Rhizobium sp. SSA_523: one gene and its partner. The protein of the gene in region 1 interacts with the protein of each later gene in a pairwise test. Links are inferred from orthologs where the notes say so. Each region holds a gene or a part of one and is shown on either strand. Other genes may lie near its edges. The genes, in order: eno and rpe.

Evidence for each region.
Region 2: the proteins of eno (region 1) and rpe interact in binary tests that used the Escherichia coli proteins (3 or more experiments, as listed by UniProt). The link is inferred for Rhizobium sp. SSA_523 from one-to-one orthologs.

Annotation. Positions count from the first base shown.
Region 1 is NZ_CP129382.1:848,977-858,322, forward strand. Bases 1-2,885 are described here. They hold eno (phosphopyruvate hydratase), read left to right. Parts: upstream 1-748; coding sequence 749-2,023; downstream 2,024-2,885. Other genes in these bases: kdsA (3-deoxy-8-phosphooctulonate synthase), read left to right, coding at 1-590; QTJ18_RS12490 (FtsB family cell division protein), read left to right, coding at 2,181-2,498; pdhA (pyruvate dehydrogenase (acetyl-transferring) E1 component subunit alpha), read left to right, coding at 2,644-2,885. In the rest of the region: more of pdhA, read left to right, coding at 2,886-3,684; QTJ18_RS12500 (pyruvate dehydrogenase complex E1 component subunit beta), read left to right, coding at 3,703-5,157; QTJ18_RS12505 (pyruvate dehydrogenase complex dihydrolipoamide acetyltransferase), read left to right, coding at 5,173-6,582; QTJ18_RS12510 (SGNH/GDSL hydrolase family protein), read left to right, coding at 6,599-7,237; QTJ18_RS12515 (HP1242/YdcH family protein), read left to right, coding at 7,330-7,596; lpdA (dihydrolipoyl dehydrogenase), read left to right, coding at 7,687-9,132; QTJ18_RS12525 (GlsB/YeaQ/YmgE family stress response membrane protein), read left to right, coding at 9,213-9,346. UniProt on the Escherichia coli protein: Catalyzes the reversible conversion of 2-phosphoglycerate (2-PG) into phosphoenolpyruvate (PEP). It is essential for the degradation of carbohydrates via glycolysis.
Region 2 is NZ_CP129382.1:1,072,783-1,085,928, forward strand. What follows is about bases 10,177-13,146. They hold rpe (ribulose-phosphate 3-epimerase), read left to right. Parts: upstream 10,177-11,307; coding sequence 11,308-11,985; downstream 11,986-13,146. Other genes in these bases: QTJ18_RS13615 (ABC transporter substrate-binding protein), read left to right, coding at 10,177-11,190; QTJ18_RS13625 (hypothetical protein), read left to right, coding at 12,036-12,548; purB (adenylosuccinate lyase), read left to right, coding at 12,626-13,146. In the rest of the region: QTJ18_RS13560 (ferritin-like domain-containing protein), read left to right, coding at 1-24; QTJ18_RS13565 (M23 family metallopeptidase), read left to right, coding at 162-1,484; QTJ18_RS13570 (DEAD/DEAH box helicase), read left to right, coding at 1,714-3,309; QTJ18_RS13575 (NUDIX domain-containing protein), read left to right, coding at 3,316-3,732; QTJ18_RS13580 (TfoX/Sxy family protein), read right to left, coding at 3,871-4,194; QTJ18_RS13585 (NTP transferase domain-containing protein), read right to left, coding at 4,199-5,851; QTJ18_RS13590 (XdhC family protein), read right to left, coding at 5,848-6,543; QTJ18_RS13595 (XdhC family protein), read right to left, coding at 6,543-6,863; QTJ18_RS13600 (vWA domain-containing protein), read right to left, coding at 6,860-8,134; QTJ18_RS13605 (AAA family ATPase), read right to left, coding at 8,159-9,085; QTJ18_RS13610 (flavin reductase), read right to left, coding at 9,112-9,561; more of QTJ18_RS13615, read left to right, coding at 10,102-10,176. UniProt on the Escherichia coli protein: Catalyzes the reversible epimerization of D-ribulose 5-phosphate to D-xylulose 5-phosphate.

The DNA of each region.
Region 1 (9,346 bases):
TCTTTGCGGATCTGAAGCAGGAATTCGGCTTCCCGGTGCTCACCGACGTCCATACCGAGGAGCAATGCGCGATCGTTGCCGAGACGGTGGACGTGCTGCAGATCCCCGCCTTTCTGTGCCGGCAGACCGATCTCCTGGTCGCCGCCGCCGCGACCGGCCGTGTCATCAATGTCAAGAAGGGGCAGTTTCTGGCGCCCTGGGACATGAAGAATGTGCTGGCCAAGTTCACCGAAAGCGGCAATCCGAATGTGCTCCTGTGCGAGCGGGGCGCATCCTTCGGCTATAACACGCTGGTTTCCGACATGCGGTCGCTGCCGATCATGGCCGATCTCGGCGCTCCGGTCATCTTCGATGCGACACATTCGGTGCAGCAGCCGGGAGGGCAGGGCGGCTCGACCGGCGGCGAGCGGCGTTTCGTCGAGACCCTTGCCCGCGCAGCCGTCGCGGTCGGCGTGGCCGGCCTGTTCATCGAGGCGCATGACGATCCCGATCACGCGCCGTCCGATGGCCCGAACATGGTCCGCCTGGCGGATCTGGAACGCCTGCTGGAGCGGCTGATGGCGCTCGACACGGTCGCCAAGACGGTCTGAGCAGAGGCCGGCTGGATAGCCGTCTTCGGCGCGGATGGCGTGCTGCCATCGCCATCCGCAGGACGGGGTCGGGCTGTCATGCTCCTGCCATTGTATTTTCTGTGCCTTTGGATAAGACAGGCAGTGATTTCCACCGCACTTACCAGCAGGAAAAGCTCATGACAGCCATTACCGATATCGTCGCGCGCGAGATTCTCGACAGCCGCGGAAACCCGACCGTCGAAGTCGATGTTCACCTGGAAGACGGCAGCATGGGCCGCGCCGCGGTTCCCTCGGGCGCCTCGACCGGCGCGCATGAAGCCGTTGAATTGCGGGATGGCGGATCGCGTTATCACGGCAAAGGCGTGGAAAAGGCGGTCGAAGCCGTCAATGGCGAGATCTTCGACGCGATCGGTGGCCATGATGCGGAAAACCAGATCCTGATCGACAATCTGATGTGCCAGCTGGACGGCACGCCGAACAAGTCGCGCCTCGGCGCCAACGCCATTCTCGGCGTGTCTCTCGCTGTCGCCAAGGCGGCCGCCGAATCATCGGGCCTGCCGCTGTTCCGCTATGTCGGCGGCCCGAATGCGCGGCTTCTGCCGGTTCCGATGATGAACATCATCAATGGCGGCGCGCATGCCGACAATCCGATCGACTTCCAGGAATTCATGATCATGCCGGTCGGCGCAGAGAGCATCCGCGACGCCGTGCGCATGGGCGCGGAAGTCTTCCACGTGCTGAAGAAGGAGCTGGCTGCGAACGGCCACAACACCAATGTCGGCGATGAAGGCGGCTTCGCACCAGGCCTGAAAAGCGCGCCGGAAGCGCTCGATTTCATCATGAAGTCGATCGAAAAGGCCGGCTACCGTCCGGGCGACGACATTCATCTGGCGCTCGACTGCGCTTCGACCGAGTTCTTCAAGGACGGCAGATATGCCATGGAAGGCGAGGGCCGCAGCCTGGAGCCGGAAGCCATGGCGGATTATCTTGCCGAACTGGCGGGCAAATATCCGATCATCTCGATCGAAGACGGTATGGCCGAGGATGATTGGGACGGCTGGAAATATCTGACCGACAAGATCGGCGACAAGGTGCAGCTGGTGGGCGACGATCTCTTCGTCACCAATTCCGCCCGCCTGCGCGACGGCATCAAGATGGGCGTCGCCAATTCCATCCTCGTCAAGGTGAACCAGATCGGCTCGCTGACCGAGACGCTGGATGCCGTCGAAACCGCCCACAAGGCCGGCTACAGCGCAGTCATGTCGCACCGCTCGGGCGAGACGGAGGATTCGACGATTGCCGATCTCGCCGTCGCCACCAATTGCGGGCAGATCAAGACCGGCTCGCTGTCCCGTTCGGACCGGATTGCCAAATACAACCAGCTGATCCGCATCGAGGAGCTCCTCGGTCCGCAGGCGGGCTTTGCCGGCCGCTCGATCCTGAAGGGCTGATCGGCTCCCTCGCGGTTGCATTCAGGATGGCGGTGCTGCGAGGCGCCGCCATTTCTCTTTTCTGACAGGCGATCGGACTTCGACGAGGATCAACCATTGCTTAAGCATGTTCTGTCACCTTGACGCTCAGGTACTGCGTTACAGGGCATAATCTCGCATGTGGACGAGACATCACAAAAAACGAAAATTCGGCCGGCTGGTCATCCCCGCCATCACCGTCGCTTTCGTCTCCTATTTCGGCTATCACTCGGTGCACGGCAATCTCGGGCTCGTCGCCACGGAGAAATTCGAGCGCACGCGGGTTGAACGTGCAGCGGAATTGTCCAAATTGGTAAAGAAGCGAGAGGCGCTGGAGCGGCAGGTGCAACTGCTCAGCGATGGATCGCTTGAAAAGGACATGCTTGACGAGATCGCGCGCTACCAGCTCAACGTGTCGCGCGGCGATGAAATTGTGATCTTCAACAACTACTTCTGAATTAACCGAAATCCGGTTAAGGTTCCAATTCATTAATAAATACAGCTGCTTAATATTCATGTGAGCCATGCATTTAGGGCATTGCTGGCCCCTCCTTTCTTGCCTATGGTGTTCATAACCAAACAAACACGCAGGGAGGTTATGAATGGCGCCCAAGCAAGCCGCGTCGGCAGCCGGTCGGAAGACGGCGGCAAAGCCTGCAAAATCCAATGGCGGAGCCATTGCCGAATTCGACAAGGCCGAGGAACTCAAGGCCTATCGCGAAATGCTGCTCATTCGCCGTTTCGAGGAAAAGGCCGGCCAGCTCTACGGCATGGGCTTCATCGGCGGCTTCTGTCATCTCTACATCGGCCAGGAAGCCGTCGTCGTCGGCATGCAGATGGCGTTGAAGGACGGTGACCAGGTCATCACCGGTTACCGCGATCACGGCCATATGCTCGCTTGCGGCATGAGTGCGCGCGGCGTTATGGCGGAACTGACGGGACGCCGCGGCGGTCTTTCCAAGGGGAAGGGCGGCTCGATGCACATGTTCTCCAAGGAAAAGAATTTCTACGGCGGCCATGGCATCGTCGGCGCGCAGGTCTCGCTGGGGACCGGCCTTGGCTTTGCCAACAAATATCGCGGCAATGACAATGTCTCGCTCGCCTATTTCGGCGATGGCGCGGCCAATCAGGGCCAGGTCTATGAGAGCTTCAACATGGCGCAGCTGTGGAAGCTCCCGGTCATCTACGTGATCGAGAACAACCGTTATGCCATGGGCACATCGGTGTCGCGCGCCTCCGCCCAGACCGATTTCTCCCAGCGCGGCGCCTCCTTCGGCATTCCGGGGCTGCAGGTGGACGGCATGGATGTGCGCGCCGTCAAGGCTGCCGCCGACGAGGCCGTGGCGCATTGCCGCTCCGGCAAGGGCCCGATCATTCTCGAAATGATGACCTATCGCTATCGCGGCCATTCCATGTCGGATCCGGCCAAGTATCGCTCCAAGGACGAAGTGCAGAAGATGCGCTCGGAGCATGACCCGATCGAGCAGGTCCGTCAGCGCCTGATGGACAAAGGCTGGGCCTCGGAAGACGAGCTGAAGACCATCGACAAGGATGTTCGCGATGTCGTGGCCGACAGTGCCGATTTTGCCCAGAACGATCCGGAGCCGGATGTATCCGAGCTCTACACCGACATTCTGCTCTGATTTCGGGGAGGGACCCTAATGCCAATCAATATCCTGATGCCCGCCCTCTCTCCGACCATGGAAGAAGGCACGCTGTCCAAGTGGCTGAAGAAGGAAGGTGACACGGTCACCTCCGGCGACGTGATCGCCGAAATCGAAACCGACAAGGCGACGATGGAAGTGGAAGCGGTTGACGAAGGCGTCATCGGCAAGCTTCTGGTCGATGCCGGCACCGAAAACGTCAAGGTCAACACGCCGATCGCCGTTCTGCTGCAGGAAGGCGAAAGCGCGGATGCCATCTCTGACGCGCCGAAGGCCGATGCAGCGAAGGCCGACGCAGCGACCGCCGATGCGGAGCAGGCTGATGCCGATACGCCGGCGGCAACATCGGAGGCAGCTGGCGGCAAGGCCCGCGAGGCCGCGGCCGAGCCGAACTCCTCGGCCGACAACAAGGTTCCGGCTCAGCCAAAGACCGAGGTCGCCGCCGATCCGGACATCCCGGCCGGCACCGAGATGGTGACGATGACGGTGCGTGAAGCGCTGCGCGATGCCATGGCGGAAGAGATGCGTCGCGATGCGGATGTCTTTGTCATGGGCGAGGAGGTCGCCGAATACCAGGGTGCATACAAGGTCACGCAAGGCCTGCTCCAGGAATTCGGCGCCAACCGGGTGATCGATACGCCGATCACCGAGCATGGCTTTGCCGGCGTCGGCGTTGGTGCTGCCATGGCAGGTCTGAAGCCGATCGTCGAATTCATGACGTTCAACTTCGCCATGCAGGCGATCGACCAGATCATCAACTCGGCTGCCAAGACGCTCTATATGTCCGGCGGTCAGATGGGCGCACCCATGGTGTTCCGCGGCCCCAACGGTGCGGCCGCCCGCGTGGCCGCGCAGCACAGCCAGGATTATGCGGCCTGGTACAGCCACGTGCCCGGTCTCAAGGTGATCCAGCCCTATACGGCGGCAGACGCCAAGGGCCTGCTGAAGGCGGCGATCCGCGATCCCAATCCGATCATTTTCCTGGAGAACGAAATCCTCTACGGGCAGTCCTTCGAAGTGCCCAAGCTCGACGATTTCGTTCTGCCGATCGGCAAGGCCCGCATTCACCGCAGCGGCAAGGATATCACCCTTGTGTCCTGGGGCATCGGCATGACCTATGCGGTCAAGGCCGTTGCCGAGCTGGAGAAGGAAGGGATCGATGTCGAGCTGATCGACCTGCGGACCATCCGTCCCATGGATCTCCCCGCCATCGTCGAATCGGTCAAGAAGACCGGCCGGCTGGTGACCATCGAGGAAGGCTATCCGCAGTCTTCGGTGGGCGATTTCATCGCCAATCGCGTGCAGCGGGAAGCCTTCGACTATCTCGATGCACCGGTGCTGACGATTGCCGGAAAGGATGTGCCGATGCCTTACGCGGCCAATCTCGAAAAGCTCGCACTGCCGAATGTCGGCGAAGTGGTCCAGGCCGTCAAAGCCGTCTGCTACAAGTAAGAGGAGGGCAGGCTCATGCCGATCAACATTACCATGCCCGCCCTCTCGCCGACCATGGAAGAGGGCAATCTTGCCAAGTGGCTCGTCAAGGAAGGCGATACGGTCAAGTCCGGCGATGTGATTGCCGAGATCGAGACCGACAAGGCAACGATGGAAGTCGAAGCCGTCGATGAAGGCATTGTTGCCAAGATCGTGGTTGCGGCCGGCACCGAGGCCGTGAAGGTCAATGCGCTGATCGCCATTCTCGCCGAAGAAGGTGAGGATGTCGCAGCTGCCGCCGCGGGTGGCGGCTCGGCCGCCTCGGCACCGAAGGCCGAGACCGGCAACAAGGAAGAGCCAAAGGCGGAGGTCCAGAAGGCCGAACCGGCCGAGCGGCAGGAGACGCCAGACGTGAAGGCACCCGCCAAGGCGGACACCGCGGAGGCAGCGTCCTCCGCCTCCGGCGAGCGCGTCTTTTCCTCGCCGCTGGCGCGTCGCCTGGCCAAGGAAGCCGGCATCGATCTCTCCAGGCTGTCCGGATCCGGACCGAAGGGCCGCGTCGTCAAGTCGGATGTCGACAAGGCCGTGGCGAGCGGCTCGGCCAAGCCTGCTGAAGGCAAGGCGGCCAGCCCGGCTGCCAGTGCCGGCGCGGCTTCCACCGGCGCCTCGGCTCCCGCAGCTCCGATGGCCAAGGGCATGGCGGATGACGCCGTTCTCAAGCTCTTCGCAGAAGGCTCCTATGAGCTTCTGCCGCATGACGGCATGCGAAAGACGATTGCCGCGCGTCTGACCGAATCGAGCCAGACCGTGCCCTCGTATTTCGTGTCGATGGATTGCGAACTGGATGCGCTTCTGGCTCTGCGGGCCGAGATCAACAAGTCCGCGCCGATGATCAAGACGGAGAAGGGCGAGGTTCCGGCCTACAAGCTGTCCGTCAACGATTTCGTCATCAAGGCCATGGCTCTTGCTCTGCGCGACGTGCCCATGGCGAACGCCTCCTGGACATCGACGGCGAGGGTGAAGCACAAGCATTCCGATGTTGGAGTTGCCGTGGCCATTCCCGATGGGCTGATCACGCCGATCATCAAGAAGGCGGAAACCAAGACCCTGTCGATCATCTCCAACGAGATGAAGGATCTGGCCCGCCGCGCCCGCGACAAGAAGCTGAAGCCGGACGAGTATCAGGGCGGCACCACGGCCGTCTCCAATCTCGGAATGTTCGGTGTGTCGAACTTCACCTCGATCATCAACCCGCCGCATGCATCGATCGTCTCGATCGGCGCCGGCATCGAAAAGCCGGTGGTCAAGGGGGGTGAGATCAAGATCGCAACCGTCATGACGGCCACCTTCGCTTTCGATCACCGGGTGATCGACGGTGCGCTCGGCGCCGAACTGGCAGCGGCCTTCCAGCGGCATATCCAGAACCCGATGGGCATGCTGGTGTGATCCGGGAGGCGGATGGATGAAATCCGTTCTGTGCTTTGGCGATAGCCTGACCTGGGGATACGATCCCGTATCCCTCGGTCGGCACGATTACGCCGATCGCTGGACGAGCGTGCTCGCAGCAGCGCTCGGACCGGGCGTCACCGTGATCGCCGAAGGACTGAACGGGCGCACCACCGCCTATGACGATCATCTGGCCGATTGCAATCGCAATGGCGCAGCGCTGCTCCCGAGCGTTCTGGAGGCCCACAAGCCGCTGGATCTGGTGATCGTCATGCTCGGCACCAATGACATGAAGCGCGGCATTGCCGGATCGGCGACGCTGGCGACGAATGGCATGAAGCGGCTGGTGCAGCTGATCCGTCACCATGTCTGGGGCTTCGACTTTGAGGCGCCGGATATTCTCCTCGTCGCGCCGCCGAAGACATGCGAAACCGCCAATGCGCCGTTCGCCGCCATGTTTCGCGGTTCGCTGGAGGAATCGGCCATGCTGGCGAGCCTCTACCGCGATCTGGCCGACGAAATGGCCTGCGGCTTCTTCGATGCGGGGTCGGTCGCAACCACGACACCGCTGGACGGCATCCATCTGGATGCGGAAAACACGCGGGCCATCGGCCGGGGTATCGAGCCGATCGTCCGCATGATGCTGGGCGTCTGATCCCGCCAGGGCGGGGTTGATCAGGATCAAGGAGGAAGAGCGGGCGGCGGGAGTAGCATGATGATCGAAGTCACGACGACGGAGAAAAGATCATGTCACATACGCCACATCAGCTCGCCGAGGAATTTCCGGCGCACCTCGTGCAGATGCGCCGCCTGCGGGAAAGAGACGGGCACTTTCACCGGATCTGCGCTCAGTATGAGGATGTCAATCATCGCATCCATCTGGCAGAGACGGATGTAGAACCCTGTGACGATGCCTATATGGTCGGCTTGCGCAAGCAACGCCTGGCCCTGAAAGACGAAATTTATGGGATGTTGATGCGGGCAGAGCCGTCGACCGAGGAGAACGAGGTCTAGCAAGCGGCAACCGGCGCCTCCATTCCTGAAACCAATGGAAAAGAGCGGCTGAGACGGCCGTTCGAAGTTCTGGAAGGAGTGGAAGCGCCCATGGCTCAATCCTATGACGTCATCATCATCGGCTCCGGCCCAGGCGGCTATGTGACGGCGATCCGGGCCGCACAGCTCGGCTTGAAGACCGCCATCGTGGAACGCGAGCATCTCGGCGGCATCTGCCTGAATTGGGGCTGCATCCCGACCAAGGCTCTGCTCCGGTCGGCGGAAATCCTCGATCATGCCCATCATGCCAAATCCTTCGGCCTCACGCTGGACGGCACCATGACGGCGGATGTGAAGGCCGTGGTCGCGCGCTCCCGCGGCGTATCCGCCCGGCTGAACGGCGGCGTCGCCTTCCTGATGAAAAAGAACAAGGTCGACGTGATCTGGGGCGAGGCTAAGCTGACCAAGCCGGGCGAGATCAGCGTCGGCAAGATGTCCAAGCCGGTCGTGCAGCCGCAGAATCCGGTCCCGAAGGGCGTGCTGGGCGAGGGAACCTATAGTGCCAAGCACATCATCGTGGCAACCGGCGCAAGGCCGCGCGCGCTTCCCGGAATAGAGCCAGACGGCAGATTGATCTGGACCTATTTCGAAGCGATGAAGCCGGAGTCCCTGCCGAAATCCATCGTCGTTATGGGCTCCGGCGCCATCGGCATCGAATTTGCGTCCTTCTACCTGTCCATGGGCGTCGACGTGACGGTCATCGAGCTGATGGACAATATCATGCCGGTCGAAGACGTGGAGATCTCCACCTTTGCCCGCAAGCAGCTTGAGAAGCGCGGCCTGAAGATCATCACGGGGGCGAAGGTTTCCAAGGTCGACAAGAGCTCCGATTCGATCACCGCGCATGTCGAGACGAAGGACGGCAAGGTCAGCCAGATCACGGCGGACCGTCTGATCTCGGCGGTCGGCGTGCAGGGCAATATCGAGAATCTGGGCCTGGAAGCGCTCGGCGTGAAGACCGAACGCGGCTGCATCGTGATCGATGGCTACGGCAAGACGAATGTCGAAGGCCTCTATGCGATCGGCGATGTGGCCGGCCCGCCGATGCTTGCCCATAAGGCCGAGCATGAAGGTGTCATCTGCGTGGAGAAGATCGCCGGCGTGCCGGGCGTCCACCCGATGGACAAGGCGAAGATCCCGGGCTGCACCTATTGCAATCCGCAAGTGGCCTCGGTGGGCCTGACCGAAGCCAAGGCGAAGGAAGCAGGGCGCGACATTCGCGTCGGCCGTTATTCCTTCGCGGCCAATGGCAAGGCCATCGCGCTCGGCGAAGACCAGGGCATGGTCAAGACGATCTTCGACAAGCAGACCGGTGAGCTGATCGGCGCGCATATGGTCGGGGCAGAGGTGACCGAGCTCATCCAGGGTTTCGTCATCGCCATGAACCTGGAGACAACGGAAGAAGAGCTGATGCATACCATCTTCCCGCATCCGACCCTGTCTGAAATGATGAAGGAAAGCGTTCTCGACGCCTATGGCAGGGTGTTGAACGCCTGATGCTGTGCCTTGCCCCGCGCCGGCCATTGTGGCCGGCCGCGCGGGCAACCATATGGGTGTCCGAAGCATGGAGGACGGTCATGGAAGGTTTGGGTTTTCTCGGCACGATCATCATCGGCGGCTTGGCCGGATGGTTGGCCGGCATGTTGATGGACCTGCGCTTCGGCGTGTTCATGAACATCGTTATCGGCGTGGTGGGCGCGGCTTTGGCAAG
Region 2 (13,146 bases), 230 kb from region 1 along the record:
TTGACCGCCACCAGCCACGCCTGACGGGCCTGCGGCCTTCCAAGCGCCTCCCGCCCCCGCGCCCCGCGCCCCACGCCGACCGGCTTAACCCGTCATTAACCTTAACAGGGTGTAATCCCGGCAAGGCTGATCGCGCTGAGCGAGTCGTACGGGAGACGGATTTGGCAGAGGCGGGTGACAATCGTGTTTTCGGCAAGCGTGCCAGACAGCACGTGCTGATCCTCGCTTCAGGCGATCGCATCCGCCACATGGCGATCCGTCCCTGGATGGCAGGCCTCGGTCTCTGTTTCGTCCTCGTCTTCACGATCGGCTATCTCGCCGCGACCACCTATCTCGTCCTGCGCGACGACCTGATCGGCGCGGCAATGGCCCGCCAGGCGCGTATCCAGCATGATTATGAAGACCGTATTTCGGCCCTCCGGGCGCAGCTCGACCGGATCACCTCCCGCCAGCTTCTCGACCAGCAGGTGGTGGAACAGAAGGTGGAAAAGCTGCTCGAACAGCAGAGCGCCCTGTTTTCCCGCCATGGCAAGCTCGGGGACCTGATGGAGCGGGCGGAAGAGCAAGGCCTTGGCGGCGAAGCCGCGCCGCCGGTCAATGCCTTCCAGCCGCAGAAGCGCGACAAGCAGGCCATGCTCGGCGATGGCCTGAAGGCGATCGATCATCTCCTCTCCGCCGACCAGAACACCAAGGCACGGACCACGGCCTCCGCTTTCTCGCCCGCTGCATCGCCTGCCGGACTCTCGACCGCCTTCTCGCATGCCGACGAAAGCGTGGCCGATCGGGCGGACCGCGTCTTTTCCAAGGTGACGCTCTCGCTGAAGACCATCGAGCAGGAACAGTTTTCCCGCATCCACGAATTGACGGCCGATGCGGAGAAGAAGGCGAGCGCGATGGCGGCGATCATGCGCCCGATCGGCGTTGCCCTGCCAATCCAGGCGCCGGAGCTTGGGAGCGATACCGGCGGCCCCTTCGTCGAGCCGATGCATCTCAACGCCTTCGATGCCTCTCTCGACCAGCTGGACGCTGCCTTGAACCGCCTCGACAATGTCCGCCAGACGGCCAAGGACCTGCCTTTCGGCAATCCCGCACCCGGCGACAGCATTACCAGCCCCTTCGGCAACCGTGTCGACCCTTTCCTCGGCCGCCTGGCCCTGCACACCGGCATTGATTTTCGCGCCGATATTGGCCAGCCGGTCAAGGCGACCGGGCGCGGCAAGGTCATCTCGTCCGGCTATTCCGGCGGATATGGCAATATGGTGGAGATCGATCACGGCCAGGGAATCACCACGCGCTTCGGGCATCTGTCCGCGGCCCTGGTGAGCGTCGGCGAGCATGTGGAAGCCGGTGACGTCATCGGCAAAGCGGGCTCGACCGGCCGGTCGACCGGACCGCATATTCACTACGAGGTCCGCCGCAATGGTGACGCGGTGGATCCGATCCGCTTCCTCAATGCCGGCATGAAACTGACGACCTATATGTGACGCCGGACGGCCCTGCGCGGAGCGGCCGGTCCCGTCGCACCCGCTGCCTCTCCTCCGGCTTTTTCGGCATTTCGCCGTTCTGGGGCTCAAATTCACCATTTGCGCCGCATTTTGACCGCTTTTCTTGACTTTGCCGGGCTTTGCGCTTATGTCGCGGCCATCGTCGGACGTTCATACGGATCCGACTCACAGAGTTCTTCCACAGAACCGAACGGAAACAGTTTTCTCTTTGACCACTTTTGCTGATCTTGGCTTGAGCCAGAAAGTCCTTTCCGCCGTGACCGACGCGGGCTATTCAACGCCTACGCCGATTCAGGCCGGTGCCATCCCGCCCGCCCTCCAGCGGCGCGATATTTGCGGGATCGCACAGACGGGGACAGGCAAGACAGCCTCCTTCGTCCTGCCGATGCTGACCCTTCTCGAGAAGGGCCGCGCCCGGGCTCGCATGCCGCGGACGCTCATTCTGGAACCGACGCGCGAACTCGCGGCGCAGGTTGCGGAAAATTTCGAAAAATACGGCAAGAACCACAAGCTGAACGTGGCGCTGCTGATCGGCGGCGTCTCCTTCGACGAGCAGGACCGCAAGCTGGAGCGCGGCGCCGACGTGCTGATCTGCACGCCCGGCCGGCTTCTCGATCATTGCGAGCGCGGCAAACTGCTGATGACGGGTGTGGAAATCCTCGTCATCGACGAAGCCGACCGCATGCTCGACATGGGCTTCATCCCGGATATCGAGCGGATCGCCAAGATGATCCCCTTTACCCGCCAGACCCTGTTCTTCTCGGCCACCATGCCGCCGGAAATCCAGAAGCTGGCGGATCGCTTCCTGCAGAACCCGGAGCGTGTCGAGGTGGCACCGCCCTCCTCCACCGCCAAGACCGTGACGCAGCGCCTCGTCGCTTCGCACAACAAGGATTACGAGAAGCGCGCAGTGCTGCGCGAGCTCATCCGGGCGCAGAATGATCTCAAGAATGCGATCATCTTCTGCAACCGCAAGAAGGATGTCGCGGATCTGTTCCGCTCGCTCGAACGCCACGGCTTTTCCGTCGGCGCCTTGCATGGCGACATGGACCAGCGCTCCCGCACCAATATGCTGGCCGGCTTCAAGGACAATCAGATCACGCTTCTGGTAGCCTCGGACGTCGCCGCGCGCGGCCTCGACATTCCCGATGTCAGCCATGTCTTCAATTTCGACGTGCCGATCCATGCGGAGGATTATGTCCACCGAATCGGCCGCACCGGCCGCGCCGGCCGATCCGGACGTGCCTTCACCCTCGTCACCAAATCCGACTCGAAATATCTCGACGCGATCGAAAAGCTGATCGGCCAGCAGATCGAATGGGAAAGCGGCGATCTGTCTGCGCTTCCGCCTCCGATGGAGAGCCAGGATAGCGGTCGGGCGCGCGGCAAGTCTCGCGAGCGCGACAAGGATCGGGATCGGGATCGTGGACGGTCCAAGCGCGGTCATAAAGCTGACATCCGGGCAGCCGATACTGCCGAAGTCATCGAGCAGGCTCCCAGCGAGCGGGCTCCTAGCGAACGGGCTCCCACTGAGCGGGCTCCCATTGAACGGGCTCCCATTGAACGGGCTCCCAGTGAACGGGCTCCAAAGGAACAAAGGACGGACAGCGTGGCGGCAGAACTTCAGAAGGCAGACCATCGCAAGCCGCAGAATGGTGGCCGCAACCAGTCGCGCCCCTATCCTGCCAATGACGACCACCGCGAACGCCGCCGCCGCCGTGATGACGATGACGGCCCGACGCCGGTCGGCTTCGGCGACGACATTCCGGCTTTCATGCTGATCGTGGCCAACGCCAAGGGCTGATGCCAGATGGCTCTTCCCGGCATTGATTTTCCGGGTTTCGGCGCCGGTCTCGTAATCCGGCGCGACGATGGCAAGATCCTTCTCTACAAACGCCTGAAGGCACCGGAAGCCGGCCACTGGAACATCGTGGGCGGCAAGGTCGATCATATGGAATCCTCCGAGGATGCCGCGCGGCGCGAGGCGCAGGAGGAAACCGGCCTTGTCATCGGTGCCCTCCACTGCCTCGGCGTCAGCGAGCAGCGGATCGAGGCCGATCGCCAGCACTGGATCTCCGTGCTTTACGTGACGGACGATTTCAATGGTGATCCGGTCCTGACGGAGCCGGACAAGCTCTCCGACTTCGGCTGGTTTGCCATCGATGCCCTGCCAACCCCTCTCTCCGCCTTCACGAGTCATGCGGTCCGCCTGCTGCAGGCAGGCTGACGCGCATTAGGACCCGATCAGGGTCCGAGGAGCGAAGCCGCCGGTGGATCAATATCCGTCAAGGCTTCGTGACGCGGGGTATAGCGATTTCCGCCATGTCCCCGCGGGACGCGCCGGAAACCGTGTGCAAATTCGACCCTAAGGTCTGGATGCGCGCAGTCCGGCCTCGAAGGCAAGCCGGCTCCATTTCGCCATGCTGTCCGGATCGTCCAGCGCCTCTTCCGGTATCGTCCAGTAGGGCATCAGGACGGCCTTGCCGGATTTTCCCTCATAGGACCATTGCCGGGCGCCGGCGGCGGCAAACAGCGGCGCCGTCTCGGCATCGGCCTTCAGCATGATCTCGTCTCGCAGTTCGAGCGCAAAGATGATGCCCTGGTGATAGATGCCCTTGCCGCCGAACATGCGGCGGATGCTGACCGATCCCAAAGCCTCGAACATGTCTTCGATCGCCGCATTGTCCATGGCTCTATCCCGGCACTTGCTTCATGGGAGGCAATATGCCTCCGGCGGCAAGCACCGCTTCGGGCGTGTCGACATCCAGATGCGCCGCCTCGCCGATCTCGACGTCGATGATCGGCAGGCCGCAGGTTTCGATCACGTGGCGGGCGCCGACATCGCCTTCCAGCGCCATCAGGTCGGCGAAGGTGCTACGCGGCAGGATGACCGGATTGCCGCGCTTGCCGGCGGCAACCGCGCGCACGATGGCGCGTCCTTCCGCCTCGACAAAAGCCTGGCTCAACCGCTGCAGATCGTCCGATGTGAGCCCCGGCATATCGCCCAGGAGAACCATGACGCCCGCGCTGTCGGAAAGGACCGCCGCCGAAAGCCCCGCCTTCAGCGAACTCGCCATGCCGGTGGCAAAGTCCGGATTGTCGACAACCGTCAGCGGCAGACCGTGAAGGGCCGAAGCAACATCGGGAGCGCGATAGCCGGTGACGGCGACGATAGGACCCGGCAGTGCATCGAGCGCCCGCTCCGCCATCCGGCGCACCAGCGGCACGCCGTCGAACCGGGCCAGCAATTTGTGCCCCGCCTCTCCCATTCGGCTGGCCCGCCCGGCGGCAAGCAGGATGGCGCCGATATCGCGTCCGGCGAGGCTTGGCCGATCGGCCTCCCGGGGTCGCGGGCGGCTTGGAATTTCCATCAGCAGTCCTCCAACACCCAGACCCGACAAATCCGCTTCGGATGGGACTTCGCCCGCCATGAGCCGGCTCAGGATCCAGTCGAATCCGTTCTCCTTCGGCGAACGAGCGCAGCCGGGCGCCACAATGATCGGCACGGCGCCGCAATGGGCCAGAACCAGAAGATTGCCGGGATCGACCGGCAGTCCAACGCGGTCGATCACGCCGCCGGCCTTGCGGATCGCCTGCGGCAGGACGTCATGCGCATCGCAGACGGCTGAGGCGCCGAACAGGATGACCATATGCGGCCCCGATCCATGATCCTGCTGCAGGGCGGATGTGATTGCCGCAGCGACCTCGTCTTCGCGATGCGCCACGCGCTGCTCGCCTGTCACCACGCTGCCGGATGCCGCCAGCCGCCGCTGCAGCCGTTCGGCGGTCTTGTCCATGACGGAGGTCTTGAGCTGCGGCAAGCGTGTCTGGATCAGCGCCACGCCGTGCGCCCGATAGGGTTTCAGGGTCAGGGCCCGCCGACCTCGCAGGACCGCCGCCGCCGTCTCGACGATCGCTCCGGGCACAGCCAGCGGTATGATCTTGATGGTCGCCACCATGTCGCCGGCATGGACGGCGCTGTAATCGGCAAGGCTCGCCAGGGTGATCGCCGGATCGATGCGGTTGAATCCATCGACAGCCTCTTTGTCGACGCGCAAAAGGCCGTTTTCCGTGGCATAGAGATTGACGCGGCCGGTGCTCGCCGGAGCGCTTCGAATGCCAGGCGAAAGCACCGGATCCACCAGCCTCTCCGCGGCCACGTCCTCGGTCAGGTCGTCTTGCGCAAGCTGCGCAACGATGACGCTGTCGATATCGTTGGAAAGAAGCCGGGCAAGATCCGCCTGGGAAAGCCTTGTGCCCTTGGACAGCCGCCCATCGGGGAGCACGACGCCATGCGCCAGGATGGCGCCTTCCGCCTCTGTTGTGGGCAGCGGGCCGAATTTCATGCGCGTCCCGCCAGCGGACGGTTGCGGAATGCCTGGACGATTTCCGCCAGGATGGCGAGCGCGATCTCCTCGGGGCTGGATGCGCCGATGGCAAGGCCGATCGGCGCATGGATCCGGCCGATCTGCTCCGCCTCGAGCCCCAGTCCGGTCAGACGCTCGACCCGCTTGGCATGGGTCTTTCGGCTGCCCAGCGCGCCGACGTAGAAACACTTGGTCCGCAGCGCCTCCGCAAGCGGGAAATCGTCGATCTTCGGATCATGCGTCACCGCCACCAGCGCCGTATAGGCATCGAGCGGGCGCGCCGGCAGCACATCCTCCGGCCAGTCGGCAATCAGATCGACAGCGCCGAAACGTTCAGGGGTCGCGAAGGCGGTGCGCGGATCGATGATCGTCAGATCGTAGCCCAGAACCGCCGAAAGCGCCGAAAGCGCCTGGGTGATATGAACGGCGCCAATGGCGACGATCCGCGGCGGCGGCAGATGAACGGCAAGAAAATGGTCCGCGCCCTCCACCTCCACTGCTGCCGATTTTCCGGCCAGCAGTGCTTTGGAAGCGGCCTCTTCGAAAGCCTCCGGCCAGACGTCGCCCTCCAGCAGAAGCTGCGCTTCGCCGGTTGCCAGATTGGTGACCAACACCGCCGCCCGACGGGCCTGACGCGCCGCATTGAGCGCGGCAAGAAGCTGAAGCTGCATCAATCCAGCCTTTCCAGATAGACGCGGATCCGGCCGCCGCAGGAGAGCCCGACGCGCCAGGCGGTTTCGTCCGCAACGCCGAATTCCAGCATTTTCGCCTGACCCGAGGCGATGACATCCTGCGCCTCCGCAATCACCGCACCCTCGACGCAGCCGCCGGAAACCGAGCCCTCAAAATTTCCCTCGGCGTCGATCACCAGATGGCTGCCGGCCTGGCGCGGCGCCGAGCCCCAGGTTTCGATGACAGTGGCCAGGGCGACCGGGCGGCCATCCAGCCGCCAGGCCTCTGCCGTGCGAAGCGGATCGATCGTGCCGGTCATGTGGATCTCCTTTTCGGTGGCGGATGGCCCGAAGGGGCGAGAAAGTCTCGTGGATCTGCAGACTGCGATGTAAGGCCGGAAAGCGCCGCCGCAAGATCGGCAAGCGAATTCAGATTGTGCATGGGGCGAAATTCGTCGACATGCGGCAGGATTGCCCGAACACCCCGGGCGCGCGCCTCGAAACCCTCGAAGCGCAGAAGCGGATTGAGCCAGATCAGCCGGCGGCAGCTCCGGTGCAGGCGGTCTATCTCCAGCTCCAGCTCGGCGAGATCATCCCGCTCCAGCCCGTCGCTGATCAACAGCACCACCGCCCCGCCGCCGAGGACGCGCCGCCCCCAGCTGCGGTTGAAGCGCGCCAGCGCCGCACCGATGCGCGTTCCTCCCGACCAGTCGGGGACCGCCGCGGCGCAGGCCTGCATGGCGTCATCGGGATCGCGATGGCGCAAGGCGCGCGTCACATTGGTCAGCCGCGTGCCGAAGAGGAAGACATGGCAGCGCCGGCGCTTTTCCATCATGGCATGGCAGAAGGTCAGGAAGATGCGGCTATACTGGCTCATCGATCCCGATATGTCGACCAGCACCACCAGCGGCGGGCTCTCCTTTCGGGGGCGTTTGAACTGCGGCAGGATCAGCGCACCGCCTGTGCGCATGGCGGCTTTCAAGGTGCGTCGCGGATCGATGCGGGCGGGGCGATGGGTGGCGCGGAAGCGCCGCGTCGTCACCGTGTCGAGCGGGAGCACCAGCCGGGCGAGTTCCCGGCGCGCCAGTGCCAGTTCCGCAGCACTCATCTGCGCGAAATCGGCCTTGCGGAGCACATCCGATGCGGAAGCCGTCAGCCGCGCCTCTCTCTCGATCTCCGGCGGTGCCTCGCGTTTTGGCGGGCTTGCGTGACGATCGAACAGCGCGTCGCTGACCCTTGCCGCCGCCGGCTTCGGTTTTTCCCGCTCCCGGTGATCGGCCGCCTTCGGCGACATCATCTGGATCATCTTCTCGATCAGCTCGCGCTTGCGCCAGAACAGCCGGAAGGCCTCGTCGAAGACAGCCATGTCCTCCCGCCGCTTGACGAAGATACTGGCCAATGCGGCATGGAACTCGTCGCGCGATCCGATGGAAATGGCCTGCACGGCGGATACGGCATCGAGCGTCGCCTGCGGCGAGGTCTTCAATCCGGCCCTGCGAAGAACGCGTGAGAAATGAAGGATATTGTCGGCCAGACGCCCCTCGCCGGGCACCTGGTCCGGCGGCAAGGCAAACTCATCCGCTGCGCCCATCGCCTCACTCCTTCATTCACACCGTCAGCGCGCCATCAGGTCCGCTTTGACCTCTGCCAGGATCGCCGCCCCCTCGCCGCCCTGCACACGGGCGATATCGTCCTGATACTTCAACAGCGTGCCGAGCGTGTCGGAGACGGTTTCGGGATCGAGGGCCATCCGGTCGAGCTCGGTCAGCGCCGTCGCCCAGTCGATCGTCTCCGCCACGCCGGGATTCTTGAAGAGGTCGATGCCCCGCAGTTTCTGCACATAGGCGACGACCTGTTGCGACAAAGCCGAACCGGCGCCGGGCACCTTGCGATGGAGGATCGACAATTCCTGGTCGGCATCGGGATAATCGACCCAGTGATAGAGGCAGCGCCGCTTCAGGGCATCGTGGATCTCGCGCGTGCGATTGGTGGTGATGATGACGATCGGCGGTTCCGCCGCCTTGATCGTGCCGAGCTCGGGAATGGTCACCTGGAAATCGGACAGGACTTCGAGAAGATAGGCCTCGAAGGCCTCGTCGGCGCGGTCCAGTTCGTCGATCAGAAACACCGGCGCAGGCTCGCCCGGCTGCGACAGTGCCTTCAGCACCGGGCGGCGGATGAGGTGGCGCTCGCTGTAGAGATCGGCCGAAATCCGGTCCCGGTCGCTCGATCCCGCCGCTTCCGACAGGCGGATCTCCAGCATCTGGGCCGGGTAGTTCCACTCATAGACCGCCGATGCGACATCCAGGCCCTCGTAGCACTGCAGCCGGATCAGCGGTCGGTGGAGCGAGGCCGAAAGCGCCTTGGCGATTTCGGTCTTGCCCACGCCCGCTTCACCTTCGAGAAGCAAAGGCCGCCTCATCTTCAAGGACAGGTAGATGACCGTGGCAAGCGCGCGCGACGCCAGGTAATCCTGGCCTTCGAGCAGCGCGATCATCCCGTCGATGGACGTCGGCAGGGCTGGCAGAGATGTATCGTCCATTATCCTTTTCCCCCCGGTCCTCATGTCTACAGCGCGTGAAAACTCCGGTCCAGATACATCAGCGCTTCCGCCTTGGGGCCGAGATGCAGGCCCACCACCTCGCCGAACAGCACCATATGCGTGGACATGACCTTGACCTCCAGGAGGCGGCAGTCGAAGGCCACCAGCGCATCGGACAGGACCGGCGCGCCGGTCACCAGCCTTTGCCAGATGCCAAGCGAAAACCGCTCCTCGGTCGGAAGGTCCTCGAAGCCGGCCAGCGCCCGTGCCAGCGGCTGGTGGTGGGCCGCCAGGGCATTCAGCGCAAAATAGCCGCTCTTCTCGAAGATCGCATTCTTCGCATTGGCCACATTCAGGCAGGCAAGCACAGTCGGCGGATCATCGGATACCGAGCAGGCGGCCGTCGCCGTCACGCCCCGCCGAACCCCCTGCCACTCCGTCGTCACCGCCTGGACATGTCCCGCATAGCGCGCCATGCCGTTGCGGTAATGGACAGGATCGACCGGCTGCGGCCCGTCAGGCGTGAAGCTTGCAGGTGCGGGATCCGCCGCGGGTGCGTTGCGCGAAACAGGATTGGCCGGCTGGCCTCCGTTTGCATCCGAAACTGTCACATTCATTCTCCACGCTAAGCTGAATAGTCCCGCAAGTGGTCGCCGATGCCGGGACAGGACACTGCCGGAACCAAAGGATCTTGGCAGGCACAGGTTATCGTTCGGCGAAGTCCCGCCCGGTTCCGGCTTCACACCAGCATATGGGCATGAGCGGCTCTCTTGTCCATCGAAAGCCTTGCGGGATCGGCGCCTTTTGGACCCTTGCCTGGGCGTGAAGCGCTCAGCCATGCCGGGTGCCCAAGCAGGTTTTGGAAAAGTGTCCCATGGTTTTCCGACCGGAACCTGCGTCACCCCAATAGACCAAGCGGACGAAGCGTTGGCCGGCCAATGCAGGTCCGCTTCGGTTTTCCTTTGACCGGCGCTGCAGTGCAGCTAAATGTAGGCGATGAGAGGAAAACAAAGCGTATGAAATCTGTTCCGTCCATCGCCGCCATGCTGGGCCTTGCCGCGCTTGCCTCGGGATTGCCGACGGCCGGCGCCGCCCGCGCCGCCGTGATCGGCGTCGTTGCTCCGCAGCAGGGACCTTATGCCGCCCTCGGCGCGCAGATCCTGGCCGGCGCGCGCGCGGCTGGGAACGAAAACGCGGTGGTCAGCATCAACGAGACCTGCGAGGAAGGCCAGGGCCGGACGGTTGCAGAGGCGCTTGCCGCGGCCGGCGCCACGATCGCGGTCGGCTTCTTGTGCGTGGAGACGGTTGCCGATGCCCTGCCGGTCCTGAAGGAGAAAGCCATTCCGGCCATATCCGTCTCGGTGCGGTCCAGGATCCTGATGGAGGATGCGCATCGCTACCAATGGCCGTTTTTCCGCCTCGCGCCGGTGGACGGCATGGAGGCGCAGAAGATGGCCGATATCATCCTGTCGCGGTTCAGGACCCGGTCCGTTGCCCTGGTGGACGACGGGACGATTTACGGCCGCGAACTGATCAGCACGGTGCGCCAGAAGATCGAGGCCGGCGGCATCAAGCCGAGCTTCGTCGATACGTTCCGCCCCGGACAGGAGCAGCAGCTGTCGCTCGTGCGCCGGCTCGTCGGCGCCGGGGCAAGCCATGTCGTGGTCGGCGGCGACCGTTCGGATGTCGCCGTGATGACCAGGGATGCCGAAGCCGACGGCGCGCAGCTGACCTTTCTGGGTGGCGATGTGATGCGCGCCGCCGACCGCCCGGTGCCGCTCGCCGATTCCACCCTCGCCATTGCCCTGCCCGATTACCGGCGCCTGCCGGGGGCAGAGGCGGCGGTCACCGTGCTGCGCGACCAGGGCGTGGAACCGGAAGGCTATGTCCTGCCCGCCTTCGCCGCCATGCAGGTTGCCAAGGCAGGCATGGCCGCGGCGCAAGCGGGCGGCAGCGCTTTGCTCGACACGCTGAAAAGCATGCAGACAGAGACGGCGGTAGGACCCGTAGAGTTCGGCGCCGACCACGAATTGCGCCGCAATCCGTTCCGGCTCCAGCAATGGCAGGACGACCATTTCGAGCTCGTCGGTCCGGAAACCGACTAGGCGATAGCGCGGTCCGCAAAAAGGGAGCCTCGCTGCGCTTGGACCTTCGTCTTGACGGGCAATTGTGCCGGCCCTGCGGGAATGGTAGAGCGGCGCATCATCTCCCTGGAGGAACCCATGCCGTCGCAGATCCGTATCGCCCCATCCATTCTCGCCGCCGATTTTTCAAAGCTTGGCCAGGAAGTGCGCGATGTCGTGGAAGCCGGCGCCGACTGGGTGCATCTCGACGTGATGGACGGTCATTTCGTCCCCAACATCTCCTTCGGGCCCGATGTCATCAAGGCGCTGCGGCCTCATAGCCAGGCCTTTTTCGACTGCCATCTGATGATTGCGCCGGCGGATCCCTATCTCGAGGCCTTTGCCAAGGCCGGCTGCGACGGAATCACCGTTCATGCCGAAGCTGGCCCGCATCTGCACCGCTCCCTGCAGACCATCCGGTCGCTCGGCAAGAAGGTCGGCGTCACTCTCAATCCGGCAACCCCTCTTTCGGTTCTGGAAAACGTTCTGGACGATATCGACCTCATCTTGATCATGAGCGTCAATCCGGGCTTCGGCGGGCAGAAGTTCATTCCGGCCATGCTGGACAAGATCGCCGCCGCCGCCGCGATGATCGGCAGCCGGCCGATCGATCTGGAGGTCGATGGCGGCATTACGGTGGAGACGATCGGCGCGGCGACGAGGGCCGGTGCCAATGTCTTCGTGGCGGGTTCGGCAATCTACAAGGGAGACGGTGTTGCTGCCTATCGCGCCAATATTGACGGGCTGCGGCAGGCAGCGGACAGCCGGTCGACATAAAGTCGAGAGTTTGCGGCCATCTGCCGCGACCGTGAGGATCGAATGTCACAATGACCACGAGACGCATGAGGTCGGAGGGAAAGTCATCACGATCCGGACGGATCGTGCCGGTCCTCTCCGGCGCCATCGTCTGGAGTGCCTGTTGTGGCGCACTGGCCGCCCTTGCCTTGATGCAGGGGGAAAGACAGATCGAGGCTGAGGAAAGCCGGCTGATTGCGGTTTTCGCCGGCGGCGCCGCCCTCGCCTGGCTTGTCACCGCAGCGCTGGCCCCGCAGCTGAAAGCGCGGCTGGGCGGCAGGCGGAGCCTTCTCTTCCTGATCATCGCAAGCCTGCTTGCCCTCTCCACCATCGGCGTGACGGCGGCCCTCTTCGCCCTCGATTACCGCAGCTTCTATGCCAGATGGCATGCAGAGCCGCTGAGCCGCATCTGGTTGCTGCAGCTCGGCTTCACCTCGGCATCCGCCGTCTACCAGTTCCTCGTCATCGGCCTTAGGCTCTATCTGCCCTTCGGCCCGCTCCTCCTCTGCGCCGCTGCGGCCATGCTTCTTCGCCTGACCCGCTGACGGAACAACAGGCTTGGTCTTGCGCCCTCTTCTTGCTAAAGCGGGGCCAACACCAAGAAACCGCCAAGGAAGCCTCGATGATCCCCCGCTATTCCCGGCCTGAAATGGTCGCCATCTGGTCGCCCGAAACCAAATTCCGCATCTGGTTCGAAATCGAGGCCTATGCCTGCGATGCGCTGGCCGATCTCGGCGTCATTCCCAAGGAGGCCGCGCGCACCATCTGGGAGAAAGGCGGAGCGGCGACCTTCGACGTCGCGCGCATCGACGAGATCGAAGCCGTGACCAAGCATGACGTCATCGCCTTCCTGACGCATCTTGCGGAATTTGTCGGCCCCGACTCGCGCTTCGTCCACCAGGGCATGACATCCTCGGACGTGCTGGACACGACCTTGAACATCCAGCTGGTGCGCGCCGCCGATATCCTGCTTTCGGACATGGACCGGCTGCTCAACGCGCTCAAGACCCGGGCATTCGAGCACAAGGACACGATCCGCATCGGGCGCAGCCACGGCATCCATGCCGAGCCGACGACCATGGGGCTCACCTTCGCGCGGTTCTACGCCGAGATGGACCGCAACCGGAAGCGCCTGGTCCAGGC